2 linked regions of the Cupriavidus necator genome follow. The protein of the gene in region 1 interacts with the protein of each later gene in a pairwise test. Links are inferred from orthologs where the notes say so. Each region holds a gene or a part of one and is shown in the gene's direction. Other genes may lie near its edges.

What was found.
Region 2: the proteins of badI (region 1) and rfaD interact in binary tests that used the Escherichia coli proteins (3 or more experiments, as listed by UniProt). The link is inferred for Cupriavidus necator from one-to-one orthologs.

Annotation. Positions count from the first base shown.
Region 1 is NZ_CP066019.1:1,846,947-1,855,285, reverse strand. Bases 1,941-4,728 are described here. They hold badI (2-ketocyclohexanecarboxyl-CoA hydrolase), read left to right. Parts: upstream 1,941-2,837; coding sequence 2,838-3,620; downstream 3,621-4,728. Other genes in these bases: aliB (cyclohexanecarboxyl-CoA dehydrogenase), read left to right, coding at 3,651-4,728; badH (2-hydroxycyclohexanecarboxyl-CoA dehydrogenase), read left to right, coding at 2,040-2,807. In the rest of the region: I6H87_RS27350 (zinc-binding alcohol dehydrogenase family protein), read left to right, coding at 1-733; I6H87_RS27345 (GYD domain-containing protein), read right to left, coding at 811-1,104; I6H87_RS27340 (MarR family winged helix-turn-helix transcriptional regulator), read right to left, coding at 1,379-1,900; more of aliB, read left to right, coding at 4,729-4,802; aliA (cyclohexanecarboxylate-CoA ligase), read left to right, coding at 4,848-6,491; I6H87_RS27315 (diaminobutyrate--2-oxoglutarate transaminase), read right to left, coding at 6,540-7,964; I6H87_RS27310 (4'-phosphopantetheinyl transferase family protein), read right to left, coding at 7,961-8,339. UniProt on the Escherichia coli protein: Converts o-succinylbenzoyl-CoA (OSB-CoA) to 1,4-dihydroxy-2-naphthoyl-CoA (DHNA-CoA).
Region 2 is NZ_CP066018.1:633,607-641,963, reverse strand. Bases 3,889-6,694 are described here. They hold rfaD (ADP-glyceromanno-heptose 6-epimerase), read left to right. Parts: upstream 3,889-4,696; coding sequence 4,697-5,692; downstream 5,693-6,694. Other genes in these bases: I6H87_RS02990 (solute carrier family 23 protein), read left to right, coding at 6,454-6,694; I6H87_RS02995 (ComEA family DNA-binding protein), read left to right, coding at 5,848-6,216; rfaE1 (D-glycero-beta-D-manno-heptose-7-phosphate kinase), read left to right, coding at 3,889-4,668. Also shown: I6H87_RS03025 (integration host factor subunit beta), read left to right, coding at 1-347; I6H87_RS03020 (LapA family protein), read left to right, coding at 622-978; lipopolysaccharide assembly protein LapB, read left to right, coding at 982-2,220; I6H87_RS03010 (UDP-glucose dehydrogenase family protein), read left to right, coding at 2,258-3,640; more of rfaE1, read left to right, coding at 3,721-3,888; more of I6H87_RS02990, read left to right, coding at 6,695-7,755; cysteine synthase CysM, read left to right, coding at 7,891-8,357. UniProt on the Escherichia coli protein: Catalyzes the interconversion between ADP-D-glycero-beta-D-manno-heptose and ADP-L-glycero-beta-D-manno-heptose via an epimerization at carbon 6 of the heptose.

The DNA of each region.
Region 1 (8,339 bases):
GTCCGGCTCCAACGCCGAGTTCCACCTGGTCGATGAGCGCATCGTCGGCCACAAGCCTGCCTCGCTGGATTTCGCCAACGCGGCGGCGCTGCCGCTGACGGCGATCACCGCCTGGGAGGCTCTGTTCGACCGGCTGGGCATTTCGCCCAATGGGGATCACGCCGGGCGCCCGGTGCTGATCATCGGCGGCGCGGGCGGCGTGGGCTCGATCGGCATCCAGCTGGCCAAGGTGCTGGCCGGGCTGACCGTGATCGCCACCGCGTCGCGGCCCGAGTCGCAGGAATGGTGCCGCCGCCTTGGCGCCGACCATACGGTTGACCATCGTGGCGATCTGCCGGCGCAGCTGAAGGCGCTGGGATTTGCCGAGGTCGACTACATCCTCTGCTTCAACGACATCGACGGGCATTTCCCGGCGATGGCTGAAGTGGTCGCCCCGCAGGGCAAGATCTGCACGATCGTCGCAAATACGCGGCCGTTGCCGGTGGAATTGCTCAAGAACAAGAGCGCCACCTTCGTCTGGGAATTCATGTTCACGCGCGCCATGTACAGCACGCCCGACATGGTCGCGCAGCATCGTCTGCTTAACGAGGTCACGCGGCTGGTCGATGCCGGGCGCCTGCAGACCACGCTGGGCGAGAACCTGGGGCGCATCAATGCGGAGAACCTGCGGCGCGCGCACGCCATGCTGGAAGGCGGGCGCACTATCGGCAAGCTGGTGCTGGAAGGGTTCTGAGCCGGCGTGCCGCGCCCGGCAAACGACAACGTCCGCCGGGATGCCCCGGCGGGCGTTGTGCGTTCCCGGGGCAGGGGTCAGCCCATCTTGCCGAGGATGCTCTGCATCTCGTCGCTATTGAAGGCGCGCAGGGTTTGGGTGCGCACGTTGCCGGCTGCGCCGATGGTCAGCCCGAAGCTGGTCATGGTCTCGTCGTCGGGCGCTTCGACGGTGAGCACGATGTCGTATTCGCCCAGCGTCCAGTAGATGTCTTTCATCTGCACGCCCAGGCGTGCCCCCATCTCGCGCACGGCGGCCGCGCGCTTGGTGGTGTCCTTGACGGTGCGGATGCCCTGGTCGGTGAAGCTGGCTAGCACGATGTAGCGGGTCATGGCGGGACCTCCGGTTATGGTTGGATCGGTCGCCGTCCCGGCGGCGTGCATGGGGCAAGCGGCCGGGGCAGTGGTTCAGGGCTTCGGGGCGTGGCGAGGCGCGAATGGCATGGCGCCTCACCGTTGATGCTCGCGATGTCTGAGCAACTTCATGCCAACGCATATTGCGCGCCAGTCGGCGCGGCAGGCCAGGATGCGGATCGCGGACGCGCGCTCGGCTGTTCCAGCCGGCCGGTGTGTGCCGGTGTGTTTCAGTTGCGATACTGCGTGCGACTCAGTCCCCTGGGCTGCCACCGTCTGCGCTGTCGGGCGTGTCGAGCGCACGCATGTTGTCCAGCAACTTGAGCAGGTAATGCAGCGTGTGCGTCAGGTCATTGGTAGAAAACCCCGTCAGCGCCTGCTCGTAATAGGCCCGGATCTTCGGCTGCGCCTGGTGCAGCCAGACCTCCCGGCCCGGTTCGCTCATCCGTATCAGCCGTGAGCGGCGGTCGCGGCCGTCCGGGGCCAGCGTGACGTGGCCGTCGCGTTCCATCCGGCTGACCAGTCCTGACAGGTTTTGCCGGCTCACCATCAGGTAGCGGGCCAGGTCGCCCACGCTCATGCCATCGGCGGCTTCCGGACGCGACAACGCGCCGAGCACGGCCCACTGCTGCGTCGTCAGGCCCTCTGCCTCGACGGCTCGTGATCCCGTTTTATGCAACATATTTGCGCATTGGTATAGCCGGAAGAAAAGCCGGTTGGCCAGTTCCATGCGCGCGTTTGTGGGGAGTTCTACTTCTACGTCCGGGTTAACCATAGTCTTTTTCACAGTGTTGGCGTCTTGCGCAGGCAATGGCTGCCTCCTATTATAGGTAAATATATTTACCTAATTGGCGGTGCGATGTGACGGCGTCATGGCCGGCACGATAGCACCGGAATCCTGAAAGGAGAACGCTGTGCAAGGACTTGAAGGCAAGACGGTCATCGTGACCGGTGGTGGCGGTGGTATCGGCGGTGCAACGTGTTTGCGCTTTGCGCGCGCCGGGGCGGCGGTGGGCGTACTCGACCTTAACCCGGAAGCGGCCGAGCGCGTCGCCGGCCAGATCCGCGAGGCTGGCGGGCGGGCGCTGGCGATCCGCTGCGACATCACCGAGCGCGCCAGCGTGGATGCCGCGGTGGCGGCAGTGGAGCAGGGCCTGGGCCCGGTGGACGTGCTGGTCAACAACGCCGGCTGGGATGTGTTCAAGCCATTCATCAAGACCGAGCCCGCGCAATGGGATCGGCTGATCGCCATCAACCTGATCGGCGCGCTGCACATGCACCACGCGGTGCTGCCGGGCATGGTCGCGCGCCGGCGCGGACGCATCGTCAGCATTGCCTCGGACGCGGCGCGCGTGGGTTCGTCCGGCGAGGCGGTCTATGCCGCATGCAAGGGTGGGTTGGTGTCGTTCTCCAAGACGATTGCCCGCGAACATGCGCGCCACGGCATCACCGTCAACGTGGTGTGCCCAGGGCCGACCGAGACCGCGCTGTTCGAAGACTACAAGCAGGGTGCGGGCAACCCCGAGAAGCTGGTGGAAGCCTTTACCCGCTCGATCCCGCTGGGCCGCATCGGCCAGCCCGACGACCTGCCCGGCGCAGTGCTGTTCTTTGCCAGCGACGACGCCGGCTTTATCACCGGCCAGGTGCTGAGCGTGTCGGGCGGCCTGACCATGAACGGCTGAGCAAGCAAACACCAGAAAACGGAGACCACCATGCAATACGAAGACATCCTGTACGAAGTGCGCAACGGCGCCGCCTGGATCCTCATCAACCGCCCGGAAAAGATGAACGCCTTCCGCGGGCGCACCTGCGACGAACTGATCCACGCCATCAACCGCGCCGGCTATGACCGCGAGATCGGCGCCATCGTGCTGGCCGGTGCCGGCGAAAAGGCCTTCTGCACCGGCGGCGACCAGTCCGCGCACGAGGGCCAGTACGACGGCCGCGGCACCATCGGCCTGCCGATGGAAGAACTGCACAACGCCATCCGCGACGTGCCCAAGCCGGTGATCGCGCGCGTGCAGGGCTATGCCGTGGGCGGCGGCAACGTGCTGTGCACGATCTGCGATTTCACCATCGCGTCGGACAAGGCCGTATTCGGGCAGGTCGGGCCCAAGGTCGGTTCGGTCGACCCGGGCTACGGCACCGCCTTCCTGGCGCGCGTGGTGGGCGAGAAGAAGGCGCGCGAGATCTGGTACCTGTGCCGCCGCTATCCGGCCGCGGAAGCGCTGGCAATGGGGCTGGTCAATGCGGTGGTGCCGCACGAGCAGCTCGATGCCGAGGTACAGAAGTGGTGCGACGAGATCATGGAGAAGAGTCCCACCGCGATCGCCATTGCCAAGCGCTCCTTCAATCTCGATACCGCGCACCAGAGCGGCATCGCCGGCATGGGCATGTACGCGCTCAAGCTCTATTACGACACCGAGGAATCGCGCGAAGGCGTGCGCGCTTTCCAGGAAAAGCGCAAGCCCGAGTTCCGCAAGTACGCGAAGTAAGCCGTGCCGTCCGAACCAGCGGAGACCACCATGAATCCCTATCTTGACGAAGACCTGACGGCGCTGGCCGAGCACGCGCGCCGCTTTGCCGATGCGCGCGTGGCGCCCGGCTACCTGGAGCGCGACCGCACCCGCGTGCTGGACCGCGCGCTGATGCGCGAAATGGGCGAGATGGGCTTTATCGCGCCCGAACTGCCGGAGCAGTATGGCGGGCAGGGCATGGGCTCATTGGCCGCCGGCGTGATCCATGAAGCCGTGGCGCGTGCCGACCTGAGCCTGTCGTACATCAACTTGCTCGCGTCGCTCAATGGCCAGATCCTGGCGCACCATGCACAGCCGGAAATCGCCGGACCGTGGCTGCAGCGCCTGACGCGCGGCGAGGCGCTGCTGGCAATCGCGCTGACCGAGCCGCGCGGCGGCTCCGACGCGGCCAGCCTGCGCCTGCGCATGGAGCGCGATGGCGACGTCTACGTGCTCAACGGCGAGAAGACCTCGATCTCCGCCGCCGACCAGGCCGATGCCGCGGTGGTCTTTGCCCGCAGCGGCACCGTCGAGTCCGGCGCGCGCGGCGTGTCTGCGCTGCTGGTGCCGATGGACCTGCCGGGCATCACGCGCAACCGCTTCGACTGCCACGGCCAGCGCGCCATCGGGCGCGGCTCGATCTTCTTCGAGAACGTGCGCGTGCCGGCCAGCCACCTGCTCGGCAAGGAGGGGGAGGGGTTCGTGCAGGTGATGCAGGGCTTCGACTTCTCGCGCGCGCTGATCGGCCTGCAGGTGCTGGCGGTGGCGCAGGCCGCGCTGGACGAGACCTGGGCCTACGTGGCCGAGCGCCAGGCCTTCGGCAAGCCGCTGTCGGCCTTCCAGGGCGTGTCGCATCCGCTGGCCGATTTCGAGACCCAGGTGCAGGGTGCGCGCCTGCTGTGCCTGCAGACGCTGTGGCTCAAGGACCGTGGCCTGCCGCATACCGCCGAGGCGGCGATGTGCAAGTGGTGGGCGCCCAGGCTGGCGTACGACGTGGTGCACCAGTGCCTGCTGTCGTTCGGCCACGGTGGTTATGACCGCGGCGTGATGGAGCAGCGCCTGCGCGATGTGCTGGGCTTCCAGATCGGCGACGGCACGGCACAGATCATGAAGACCATCATTGCCCGCACGCGCGCGGGGCGCGAAGCCGTACCGGCCTGAAGCGGCGCCACGACCGCCGAGCCGTCCGATAAAGAGGAGACACCCATGGATTTCGACGCCGTACTGATCGCGCCGCGCCGTGCCGCCAGCATTGCCGCCAGGCATTGGCATGACCGCACCGTCAACGACTACCTGGCCGCCTGCGTGCGCGACCGGCCCGACGCCCCAGCGCTGACGGCGCTGAGCCTCGACAGCGGCAGCATGACACGCTTCACCTGGCGCGAACTGGCCCGGATGGCGGACCGGGTAGCGATGGGTCTCAGCCGCCTCGGCATCGGCGCGCAGGATGTGGTGTCATGCCAGCTCCCGAACGGCTGGCACCTGACTGTGCTGTATCTCGCCTGCTCGCGGCTGGGCGCGGTGCTCAACCCGCTGATGCCGATCTTCCGCGAGCGCGAGCTGTCGTTCATGCTGGCGCATGCGCAATGCAAGGTGGCGGTGGTGCCGCAGCTGTTCCGCGGCTTCGGCCATGCCCAGATGCTGCAGGGTTTGCGCGAGGCATTGCCGGCGCTGCGCCACATCGTTGTTGCCGGCGGTGATGGCGCGGACAGCTTTGAAGCACTGCTTAGCGGTCCCGCCTGGGAATATGAGCCCGATGCCGCCAACATCCTGCTGCGCAGCTGTCCCGGCCCGGACGACGTCACGCAGCTGATCTACACCTCCGGCACCACCGGCGAGCCCAAGGGCGTGATGCATAGCGCCAACACGCTGTTCTCCAACATCGTCGCCTACGCCGAACGGCTGCGCCTGACCAGCGACGATGTGGTGCTGATGGCGTCGCCGATGGCGCACCAGACCGGCTTCATGTATGGACTGCTGATGCCGGTGTTGCTGGGGGCGCATGCTGTGCTGCAAGACATCTGGGACCCGGCGCGCGCGGCCGCGCTGATCCGCGAGGAGGGCGTGACCTTCACCATGGGTTCGACGCCGTTCCTGACCGATCTGGCGCGTGTGGTGGCGGAGTCCGGCACGCCGGTTCCCAGCCTGCGCATCTTCCTGTGCGCCGGTGCGCCGATTCCCGGCGCGCTGGTCGAGCGCGCCCGCGAGGCGCTCGGCGCGAAGATCGTATCGGCCTGGGGCATGACGGAGAACGGTGCGGTTACCACCACGCTGCCGGATGACAGCGACGAGCGCGCCTCGACCACCGACGGCTGCCCGCTGCCAGGCGTCGAAATACGCATCGTGGACGGCACCGACGCCGACGTGCCGCCCGGCGAAACCGGCCGCCTGCTGGTGCGCGCCTGTTCCAACTTCGGTGGCTACCTGAAGCGCCCGCAGCTCAACGGCACCGATGCCGACGGCTGGTTCGACACCGGCGACCTCGCACGGCTGGATGCCAGCGGCTACCTGCGCATCGCCGGGCGCAGCAAGGACGTGATCATCCGCGGCGGCGAGAACATCCCCGTGCTGGAGGTCGAGACCCTGCTGTACCGCCATCCCGCGGTCTCCCAGGTGGCCATCGTCGCCTATCCCGACGAGCGCCTGGGCGAGCGCGCCTGCGCCTTCGTGGTACCGCGCGCCGGCCAGCCGTTCGACCAGGCGGCGATGGTGGACTGGCTCAAGGCGCAGAAAATGGCGCTGCAGTACATCCCCGAGAAGCTCGTGGTGCGGGACGCCTTGCCGGCCACGCCCGCCGGGAAGATCCAGAAATTCCGGCTGCGCGAGATGCTGCGCGGTGACGCGTCCTGAAGCTGGTTCCGCGGTGGCCCCGGCCACCGCGGAACGGCGCGCAAGCGCTCAGCGGCATTGCTTGTGCGCCGCGCTGACTGCGTCGCCAAACAACTCGGCCACCAGGTCGATCTCGGTCTCGCCGATGACCAGCGGTGGCAGGAAGCGCACCGTGGCGCCGTGGCGTCCGCCCAGTTCGACGATCAGCCCGCGCTGCAGGCATTCGCGTTGCACCGTGCGCGCGAAGGTGCCGTCGGCCGGGTAGGCGCCCACCGCATCGGCCTCGGCACGTTCGTCGATCAGTTCCACCCCGATCATCAGGCCGCGCCCGCGCACTTCGCCGATCGCGGGGCACGCGGTATGCAACTGCCGCAGCCGCGTGGCGAGGCGCTGGCCCATGGTCTCGGCATGGGCGACGATGCCTTGCGCGACCAGGGTGCGGATGGTGGCGGAGCCCGCCGCCATCGCCAGCTGGTTGCCGCGGAAGGTGCCGGCGTGCGCGCCCGGTTGCCACGCGTCGAGCGCGCTGTCGTAGATCACCACCGACATCGGCAAGCTGCCGCCGATCGCCTTGGACAGGACCAGCACGTCCGGCACGATGCCGGCATGCTCGAACGCGAACATGCGCCCGGTGCGGCCGAGCCCGGTCTGCACTTCGTCGAGCACCAGCGCGATGCCGTACTCGCGCGTGATGCGGCGCAGTTCGCGCAGCCAGCGCGCGGGCGCGGGGATCACGCCGCCTTCGCCCTGTACCGCTTCCACCACCACCGCCGCCGGCGGCAGCACGCCGGACTCCGGGTCGGCCAGCATCTGCTCGATATAGCGCAGGCCCGCGTCGATGCCGGCGTCGCCGCGCAGGCCGAACGGGCAGCGGTAGTCATACGGGTAGGGCAGGAACTGCACGCTGCCGCCGAGCGCACCCAGCGGCGCCTTGGGGCCGAGGTTGCCCATCAGCGCCAGCGTGCCGTGCGTCATGCCGTGGTAGCCGCCGGCAAAGCTCAGCACCGTATGGCGTCCGGTGGCGGTCTTGGCCAGCTTGAGCGCTGCCTCGATGCCGTCGGCGCCGGTCGGGCCGCAGAACTGGATACGGGCGCGCGCTGCGAACTCGGGCGGCAGCAGGCCGAACAGGTCGTCGATAAAGCGGTCCTTGACCGGCGTGGCCAGGTCCAGCGTATGCAGCGGCAGGCCGCTGTCGAGCGTGTCGCGCAGCGCGCGCACTACTGCCGGGTGGTTGTGGCCGAGCGCCAGCGTGCCGGCGCCGGCCAGGCAGTCGATGAAGAGCTGGCCGCTGGTATCGCGCAAATACACGCCATAGCCCTGTTCCAGCGCCAGCGGGATGCGGCGCGGATAGGAGCGGGCGTTGGACTCGCGCGCGGACTGGCGCTGCAGGTAGGGGTTGTCGTCGAGCCGGATGGGCGCTTGCCGGACGAAGGCGCCAGCCGAGAACGGCGCGGGTTGGCCGTGGGCATGCGTGGCGAGCGAGGGAGGCGTCATGGTGTCGTTCCTAACGGGGGCGTTGAACAGGGACGTTGACTGCGGGGCCCGGCATCGAGACCGGGCAAGATGGGTTGGCCCGCGCGCGGGGGCAGCTCGCGCGGCGGATACTGCCGGTGCACGACGCGCGCGGCGGCCAGTGGCGTGGCCAGGCTCGCGACGTAGCGGGTGTCGTGATCGGGCTGGCCACATGCATCGTGGATATGCCAGACGCGCAGGTCGGCCCCGGCGCGCGCCAGCGGCGGCACGCAGGCAGCGCACGCCGGCAGCGCCACGCGCACCGATTGCGGCGCAGCCGACAGCCCTGTGCCGACGGCCTTGCTGCACGCTTCCTTGGCAGTCCACAGGCGCAGGAAGGCGAGCATGGCATCCTGC
Region 2 (8,357 bases), on another replicon or contig:
TCAAAACGATACTCGACGCGATGTCGGAGGCGTTGGCCGATGGCCACCGCATCGAGATTCGCGGATTCGGCAGTTTTGGTCTGAACAAGCGTCCGCCTCGCGTGGGGCGCAATCCCAAGTCCGGCGAGCGTGTGCTGGTGCCCGAAAAACGGGTGCCGCACTTCAAGGCGGGCAAGGAATTGCGCGAACGGGTTGACCGCAGCCAGCCGGCGCCTCCGGGCGCCAATGGCAACGGTCATGCCGCCGGCACGGCCCAGGCCGTGCCGGGCAAGGTAGGCCAGGGCAGCGCTCCCGCCGCAGCGGCGGGATTGCACGAGGGTGGGCTGAATTTTGTCCGCTCTTCCTGATTGCCGGGTTTTGCCTGCTGCTTGTGTGGTTGAAAAAAGCGCCCCCTTAGGGGCGCTTTTTTTATTGCTGCCGGCCTTGCGTGCGCACCGAGACGGGTGGCGCATCGTGCGCAAGCGGCTTGCCGGCGTCTGGCGCCGGGCCGCAGCCCGGGCCGCATTACGGCCCGGTTACCGAATAGGTGAAGCGTATCCGTTACAATGCCGGGGTCTTTGCCGGACCTCGCGCGAGTGCGCCGGTGCCGCTTCCACGTCACGCTGAAACGCTGCCAACCGCATGAAACTGTTCGCCTGGATCGTCCGCATCGTCGTATTCGTGCTGCTGTTCGTGCTGGCGCTGCGCAATACCGCCGAAGCCTCGCTGCAGCTGTTCTTCAACGCCGTCTGGCATGCCCCGCTGATCCTGATCCTGTTCGCGGCCTTCGTGCTCGGCGCGGTCGCGGCACTGGCATCGATCGCGCCCAACCTGATGCGCCAGCGCATGGAGCTTGCCCGGCTGCGCCGCGCCCTGGCCGATGCCGGCGCGCAGGCGAGCGCGTCAGCGGCATCGCCGCCGTCGCCAACGTCGGCAGCCGCCGCCGCGCCGCGCGACGGCAAACCTGTTCCCTATAACGTAGTCGGCCCGAAGGTCTGATCCATGATGTTTGAAACCTGGTGGCTGCTGGCGCTGCCACTTGTCTTTGGCCTTGGCTGGATGGCGGCGCGCTTCGATGTGCGCCAGCTGATCAGCGAGCAGGGCGCCTTGCCGCGCTCGTATTTCAAGGGCCTCAACTTCCTGCTCAACGAGCAACCCGACAAGGCCATCGACGCCTTTATCGAGGTCGCGCGGCTGGACCCGGAAACCACCGAGCTGCACTTCGCGCTGGGCGCGCTGTTCCGCCGCCGCGGCGAAACCGAGCGTGCCATCCGCGTGCACCAGAACCTGGCGACCCGCCCCGACCTGCCCGAGCCCGAGCGTGAGCATGCCTTGTTTGAACTGGGCGAGGACTTCCTGCGCGCCGGCCTGCTGGACCGCGCCGAGGAATCGCTGCGCCGGCTGATGTCGGGCCCCTACGCGGCGTCGGCCAAGCGCGTGCTGCTTGAGCTCTATGAAGTGGAAAAGGAGTGGCAGAAGGCGATCGAGGCTGCGCGCGAGCTGCAGACGCTGGAGCAGACCAGCTACAGCCTGCAGATTGCCCAGTTCTGCTGCGAGCTGGCGCAGGACGCGCTGCAGCGCAAGCGCCCCGAAGATGCGGTGAAGTGGCTGAACCAGGCCGTTGCCGAGAATCCTGCCAACGTGCGTGCCCCGATCCTGTTGGGCGACGTGGCCGCGGCGGCGGGCGATGCCCGCGCGGCGCTTGGCCACTGGCTTGGCATCGAACGGCAGGATGCATCCTTTCTGCCGCTGGTGGCGGACCGCGTGGTCAAGGCCTACGCCAGCCTGCAGGAGGAGGGCGCCGCACTGGAATGGCTGCGCGGCCTGCTCAAGGGCAAGCTGGCGCCGGAGGTGCTCGATACCGCCTACAAGGCAGAGCTGGAAGTGAATGGCCCGGAAGCCGCCGCGCGCCTGATGCGCGAACAGCTGCGCCGCCAGCCCACGCTGCTGGCGCTGACCAAGTATTTCGAGGCGCAGGCGGCGGTGGTCACGGCCGGCGCCCCGTCCGCGCAGCCGGCGGGTGCCGATGCCCCGGCAGAGGGTGCCGAGGGCGCCGACGGCAACGGCGAGCAAGCGCAGGAAACCACGGCCATCCGTGACCTGCTGCAGCTGCGCACGCGCAACCTCGCGCGCTACACCTGCCGCGAGTGCGGCTTCCGCGCCCGGCTTTTCTATTGGCAATGCCCGGGATGCAACCGCTGGGAAACCTACGCCCCGCGGCGTTCCGAGACGCTCGGCTGATCCCGGGCGGCCTGTGCAACAGAATTGAATTGACGCTATGAAAGTCACGATCATCGGCAGCGGCTATGTCGGCCTTGTCACCGGCGCCTGCCTGGCGGAACTTGGCAACGACGTGTTCTGCCTGGACCTGGACGAGCAGAAGATCGCGCTGCTTAACGCAGGCGGGGTGCCGATCTACGAGCCGGGCCTGCAGGAGCTGATCCAGCGCAACCGGGCCGCCGGGCGGCTGACCTTTTCCACCGACGTGGCGGCCAGCGTCGAGCACGCCGACGTGCAGTTCATCGCCGTGGGCACGCCCCCGGACGAAGACGGCTCTGCCGACCTGAAGTACGTGTTGGCGGCGGCGCGCAATATCGGCCGCCATATGACCGGCTTCAAGGTCGTGGTCGACAAGTCCACCGTGCCGGTTGGCACCGGCGACCGCGTGGCCGCCACGATCCGCGCGGAGCTGGCCGCGCGCAGCCTGGAAGACCTGCAGTTCTCGGTGGTGTCGAACCCCGAGTTCCTGAAGGAGGGCGCCGCGGTCGAGGACTTCATGCGCCCGGACCGCATCGTGCTGGGCTGCAACGCCGACGTCGCCGGCCGCCACGCGCAGGCCACCATGCGCCAGCTTTACGCGCCGTTCAACCGGCACCACGAGCGCACCTTCTACATGGACGTGCGCTCGGCCGAGTTCACCAAATACGCCGCCAATTCGATGCTGGCCACGCGCATCTCGTTCATGAACGAGCTGGCCAACCTGGCCGACGAGGTCGGCGCCGATATCGAACTGGTGCGCATGGGCATCGGATCGGACCCGCGCATCGGCTACAGCTTCCTGTATGCCGGCGCCGGCTATGGCGGTTCATGCTTCCCCAAGGACGTGCAGGCGCTGATGCGCACCGCCGCCGACCATGGCAAGCCGATGCGCGTGCTGGAAGCGGTGGAATCGGTCAACGGCGCACAGAAGCGCGTGCTGGGCGACAAGGTCGTGCGCCGCTTCGGCGATGACCTGACTGGCCGCACCTTTGCGGTGTGGGGCCTGGCCTTCAAGCCCAACACCGACGACATGCGCGAGGCACCGTCGCGGGTGCTGGCACGCGAACTGGTGTCGCGCGGCGCGTCGCTGCGCATGCACGACCCGGTGTCGATGGCCGAAGCCCGGCGCGTGCTGGATGCCGACCTGGCCGACCTGCCGGGCGGCGCCGCGCGCGTGAGTTTCCACGAGAACCAGATGGATGCGCTGGACGGCGCCGACGCGCTGGTGATCGTGACTGAATGGAAGGTGTTCCGCAGCCCAGACTTCGGTCAGATCAAGCGGCGCCTGAAGGCCCCGGTGGTCTTCGACGGGCGCAACCTGTATGAGCCTGAGGCCATGGTCGAGACCGGCGTGGAGTACCACGCCATCGGCCGCCCGACCCGGCAGGCCGTGAACGAATGAGGCGCCGGCGGGTCAACGGACTCATCAACCGATAAGCTAACGCGGCGGCCGCGGCCGGCGCGATATTGCCAAGGATCTTCATGAACAAGACCGTCATTCCGCAGGAGCAGATCCGGCAGTCCCATATCCTGGTGGTCGGCGACATGATGCTGGACCGCTACTGGTTCGGCGATGTGGAGCGCATCTCGCCGGAAGCACCGGTGCCGGTGGTCCAGGTCAAGCGCAGCGACGAGCGCCTGGGCGGCGCCGCCAACGTGGCCCGCAATGCCGCGGCACTGGGCGCACGCGTGGGCATGCTGGGCGTGGTCGGCGACGACGAGCCGGCCCGCACGCTTGAAGCGCTGCTGGGCGAGAGCCATGTGCAGCCCTACCTGCACCGCGATCCCAAGCTCAACACCACCATCAAGCTGCGCGTGGTGGCGCACCAGCAGCAGTTGCTGCGCGTGGATTTCGAGAGCGCGCCGGCGCATGAAGTGCTGGCCGCGGTACAGGACCGCTTCCTGGCCCTGATCAACGACTACCAGGTGCTGGTGCTGTCCGATTACGGCAAAGGCGGTCTGACCCACGTCACGCGCATGATCGACGCCAGCCGCGCGGCCGGGCGCAAGGTGCTGATCGATCCCAAGGGCGACGACTACTCGCGCTACCGCGGCGCCACCCTGATCACCCCCAACCGGGCCGAGATGCGTGCCGTGGTCGGCGCCTGGAAGACCGAGGCCGACCTGACCATCCGCGCGCAGAACCTGCGCCGCGGGCTGCAGCTGGAGGCGCTGTTGCTGACGCGCTCGGAAGAGGGCATGACGCTCTACACCGAGGCCGAGGTGCTGCACGTCTCCGCCCAGGCGCGCGAGGTCTATGATGTATCGGGTGCGGGCGATACCGTGATCGCCACGCTCGCCACCATGCTGGGTGCCGGCGTGCCGCTCAAGGAAGCCGTGCAGCATGCCAATCGTGCCGGCGCCATCGTGGTGGGCAAGCTTGGTACCGCCGTCGTCTCTTATTCTGAATTGTTCGGCGCCGCCCCGTGAGGCGTGGCGCCCCCATCCTGATCCGACCATGACCATCATCGTCACCGGCGCCGCTGGCTTTATCGGCAGCAACCTCGTCAAAGGCCTGAACGACCGCGGCGAGACCAACGTCATCGCTGTCGACAACCTGACCCGTGCCGACAAGTTCCACAACCTGGTCGACTGCGAGATCTCCGACTACCTGGACAAGCAGGACTTCCTCGCGCGCTTTGCCCGCGGCGAGTTCGGCAAGGTGCGGGCGGTATTCCATGAGGGCGCGTGCTCCGACACCATGGAGACCGACGGCCGTTACATGATGGAGAACAACTACCGTTACACGCTGTCGCTGATGGAGAGCTGCCTGGAACAGGGCACGCAGTTCCTGTATGCGTCGTCGGCGGCTACCTACGGTGCTTCGCAGGTGTTCCGCGAAGACCGCGAGTTTGAGCGCCCGCTGAACGTGTACGGCTACTCCAAGTTCCTGTTCGACCAGATCGTGCGGCGCCGGCTGCCGTCGGCGCTGTCGCAGATCGTGGGCTTCCGCTACTTCAACGTGTACGGCCCGCGTGAAACGCACAAGGGCCGCATGGCCTCGGTCGCCTTCCACAACTTCAACCAGTTCCGCGCCGACGGCACGGTGAAGCTGTTCGGCGAGTACGGTGGCTATGCCCCCGGCATGCAGAGCCGCGACTTTATCTCGGTCGAGGACGTGGTCAAGGTCAACCTGCACTTCTTCGACCATCCGGACAAGTCCGGCATCTTCAATCTCGGCACCGGCCGCGCGCAGCCGTTCAACGACATCGCCGCCACCGTGGTCAATACCCTGCGCGAGGCCGAAGGCAAGCCGCGCCTGTCGCTCGATGAACTGGTGCAGGAAGGCCTGCTCGAGTACGTCAAGTTCCCCGATGCGCTGCGCGGCAAGTACCAGTGCTTTACGCAGTCGGATGTGTCGAAGCTGCGCAGCGCCGGCTACAGCGAGCCGTTCCTGAGCGTCGAGGAAGGCGTGGCGCGCTACTGCCGCTGGCTGATCGAACGCGCCGGCTGACAATCGGCGCGCAGCCGGCCGACACGCTTTCGTGCGGCCGGTGTCAACTTTTGTTGCCGCATGGGCCGCCGCTGCGGCCCGCCCCTATCCTGACCTGACCTCGCCGCCCCGGCGGGGGTGGTACCTCAGACCATCCACAGGAAAGGAGAGCCTTCATGTTCAAGCATTGGGTCCGGCAACTTGCCCGGCGTTTTTCCCTGGTATTCCTTGCTGCAACCATCTGCCTGTTCGCAGGCGGTGCCGCGCATGCCGCCATCGATGTCAACACGGCGGACGAGGCGGCGCTGACCTCGGTCAAGGGCGTGGGAGCCGCCACCGCCCGCAACATCATCGACGAACGCAACAAGCGTGGGCCCTACAAGGACGCCGCGGACCTGGCCGAGCGCGTCAGCGGCATCGGGCCGAAGTCCGTGGCGAAGCTGCAGGACGCTGGCCTCGCCATTGGCCCGAAGGGAGCCGCAGCAGCGGCCCCGGCCAAGGCCGCCAAGGCAGCGCCCGCGGCGGCCACCAAGCCGGCGCGCTAGCAGGCGCAGGGGCTGGCGCCCGGCTGCCACGTGGCCGGGCGCTCTCCTTGCTGGTATGGGTTGTGCTAGACCCTTGCCGCTTCGCACGCCCCGTGGCGGCGGAGTATCATGCGGACGCCGCGCCGGCAGGATCTGCCGCGCGTGACTGCCGACAGGCACGCATCTACCAAACAACCAGGCACAAACGCGGCGGCCGCCGACCAGGCGGCCAGCCCGGACCACAGGGAGCAGAACAATATGGCGAATGGCGAGGACGCGGGATTCCTGCCGCAGTGGCGGCTCAAGACCGAAGGTGTGATCGGGCCGGATGAGCGGCTGCCCGCCGGGCAGACGCTGCTGGCCGGCATCCAGCACGTGGTGGCGATGTTCGGCTCGACCGCCATTGCACCGATCCTGATGGGTTTCAACCCGAATATCGCCATCCTGTTTTCCGGCATCGGCACGCTGATCTTCTTCCTGTGCGTGCGCGGGCGGGTGCCGAGCTATCTTGGCTCCAGCTTCGCTTTCATCGCCGTGGTGATCGCCGCCACCGGCTACGCGGGCAGCGGCCCCAACCTCAATATCCCGGTGGCACTGGGCGGCATCATCGCCGCCGGCGCGCTGTACACGGTGATCGGCCTGATCGTGCAGGCGGTGGGCTACGCCTGGGTCGAAAAGCTGATGCCGCCGGTGGTGACCGGCGCCATCGTCGCGGCGATCGGGCTGAACCTGGCCCCGGTAGCGGTCAAGGCGGTCAGCGGGGCGGCCCTCGATACCTGGGTGGGCCTGCTGACGGTGGTGGCCGTGGGGCTGGTGGCGGTGCGTGCGCCCGGCATGATCGGGCGCCTGCCGGTGCTGATCGGCGGCCTGGCCGGCTACCTCGCCTACTACCTGGGCACCAATGTGATGGGGCTGGGCAAGCCGATCGACTTCTCCAGCGTGGCAGCGGCCAGCTGGTTCGGGCTGCCGGCGTTCACGGCGCCGACCTTCGAGCTCAGCGCCATGCTGCTGATCGCCCCGGTGGCGATTGTGCTGGTGGCGGAGAACCTGGGTCATATCAAGGCCATCGGCGTGATGACCGGGCGCAACCTGGACCCGTATATCGGCCGTGCCTTCATCGGCGACGGCATCGCGACCATGCTGTCGGCCAGCGGCGGCGGCACCGGCGTGACCACTTATGCCGAGAACATGGGCGTGATGGCGGTCACCAAGATCTACTCGACGCTGATCTTCGTGGTCGCGGCCGCGGTGGCCATCCTGCTGGGCTTCTCGCCCAAGTTCGGTGCGCTGATCCTGACCATCCCGGGTCCGGTGATCGGCGGGCTGACCATCGTCGTGTTCGGCCTGATCGCGGCGACGGCGGGCCGGATCTGGGTGCAGAACAAGGTGGACTTCTCCAGCTCGCGCAACCTGATCACGGTTGGCGCCACGCTGACGGTGGCCGCCGGCGACCTGACGCTGAAACTGGGCGGCATGACGCTGGGCGGCATCGGGACTGCCACCTTCGGCTGCATCCTGCTGTACCACCTGTTGGGCGAAGGCAACCACGAAGAGGGCTGAGCCAGGGCAGGATGGGCGCAGGCGGGCGGGTGGCAGCGTAAATCCCGCCTGCCGGCGAGGGATAGGTGTCTGGATTACAATGGCCGGCGAATTGGAATCCCCCGTTTGCGACCCCCTTTCGCGACCCCTCGCTCCATGGCCTACAAGACAATTGAAGACACCATCGGCAATACGCCGCTGGTCAGACTGCAGCGCATCCCCGGTGCCGCCAACGACGCGCGCGGCAATGTGATCCTCGGCAAGCTCGAAGGCAACAACCCGGCCGGTTCGGTCAAGGACCGCCCCGCGGTGTCGATGATCGCCCGGGCCGAGGCGCGCGGGCGCATCAAGCCGGGCGACACCCTGATCGAGGCGACTTCCGGCAATACCGGCATCGCGCTGGCCATGGCGGCCGCCATCCGCGGCTACAAGATGGTGCTGATCATGCCCGAGGACCTGAGCCTCGAACGCCGCCAGAGCATGGCGGCCTACGGTGCCGAGATCATCCTGACCCCGGTCAAGGGCGGCATGGAGTACGCCCGCGACCTGGCGGATTCGATGGAGCGCGATGGCAAGGGCGTGATCCTCGACCAGTTCGCCAACCCGGACAACCCGCAGGCGCA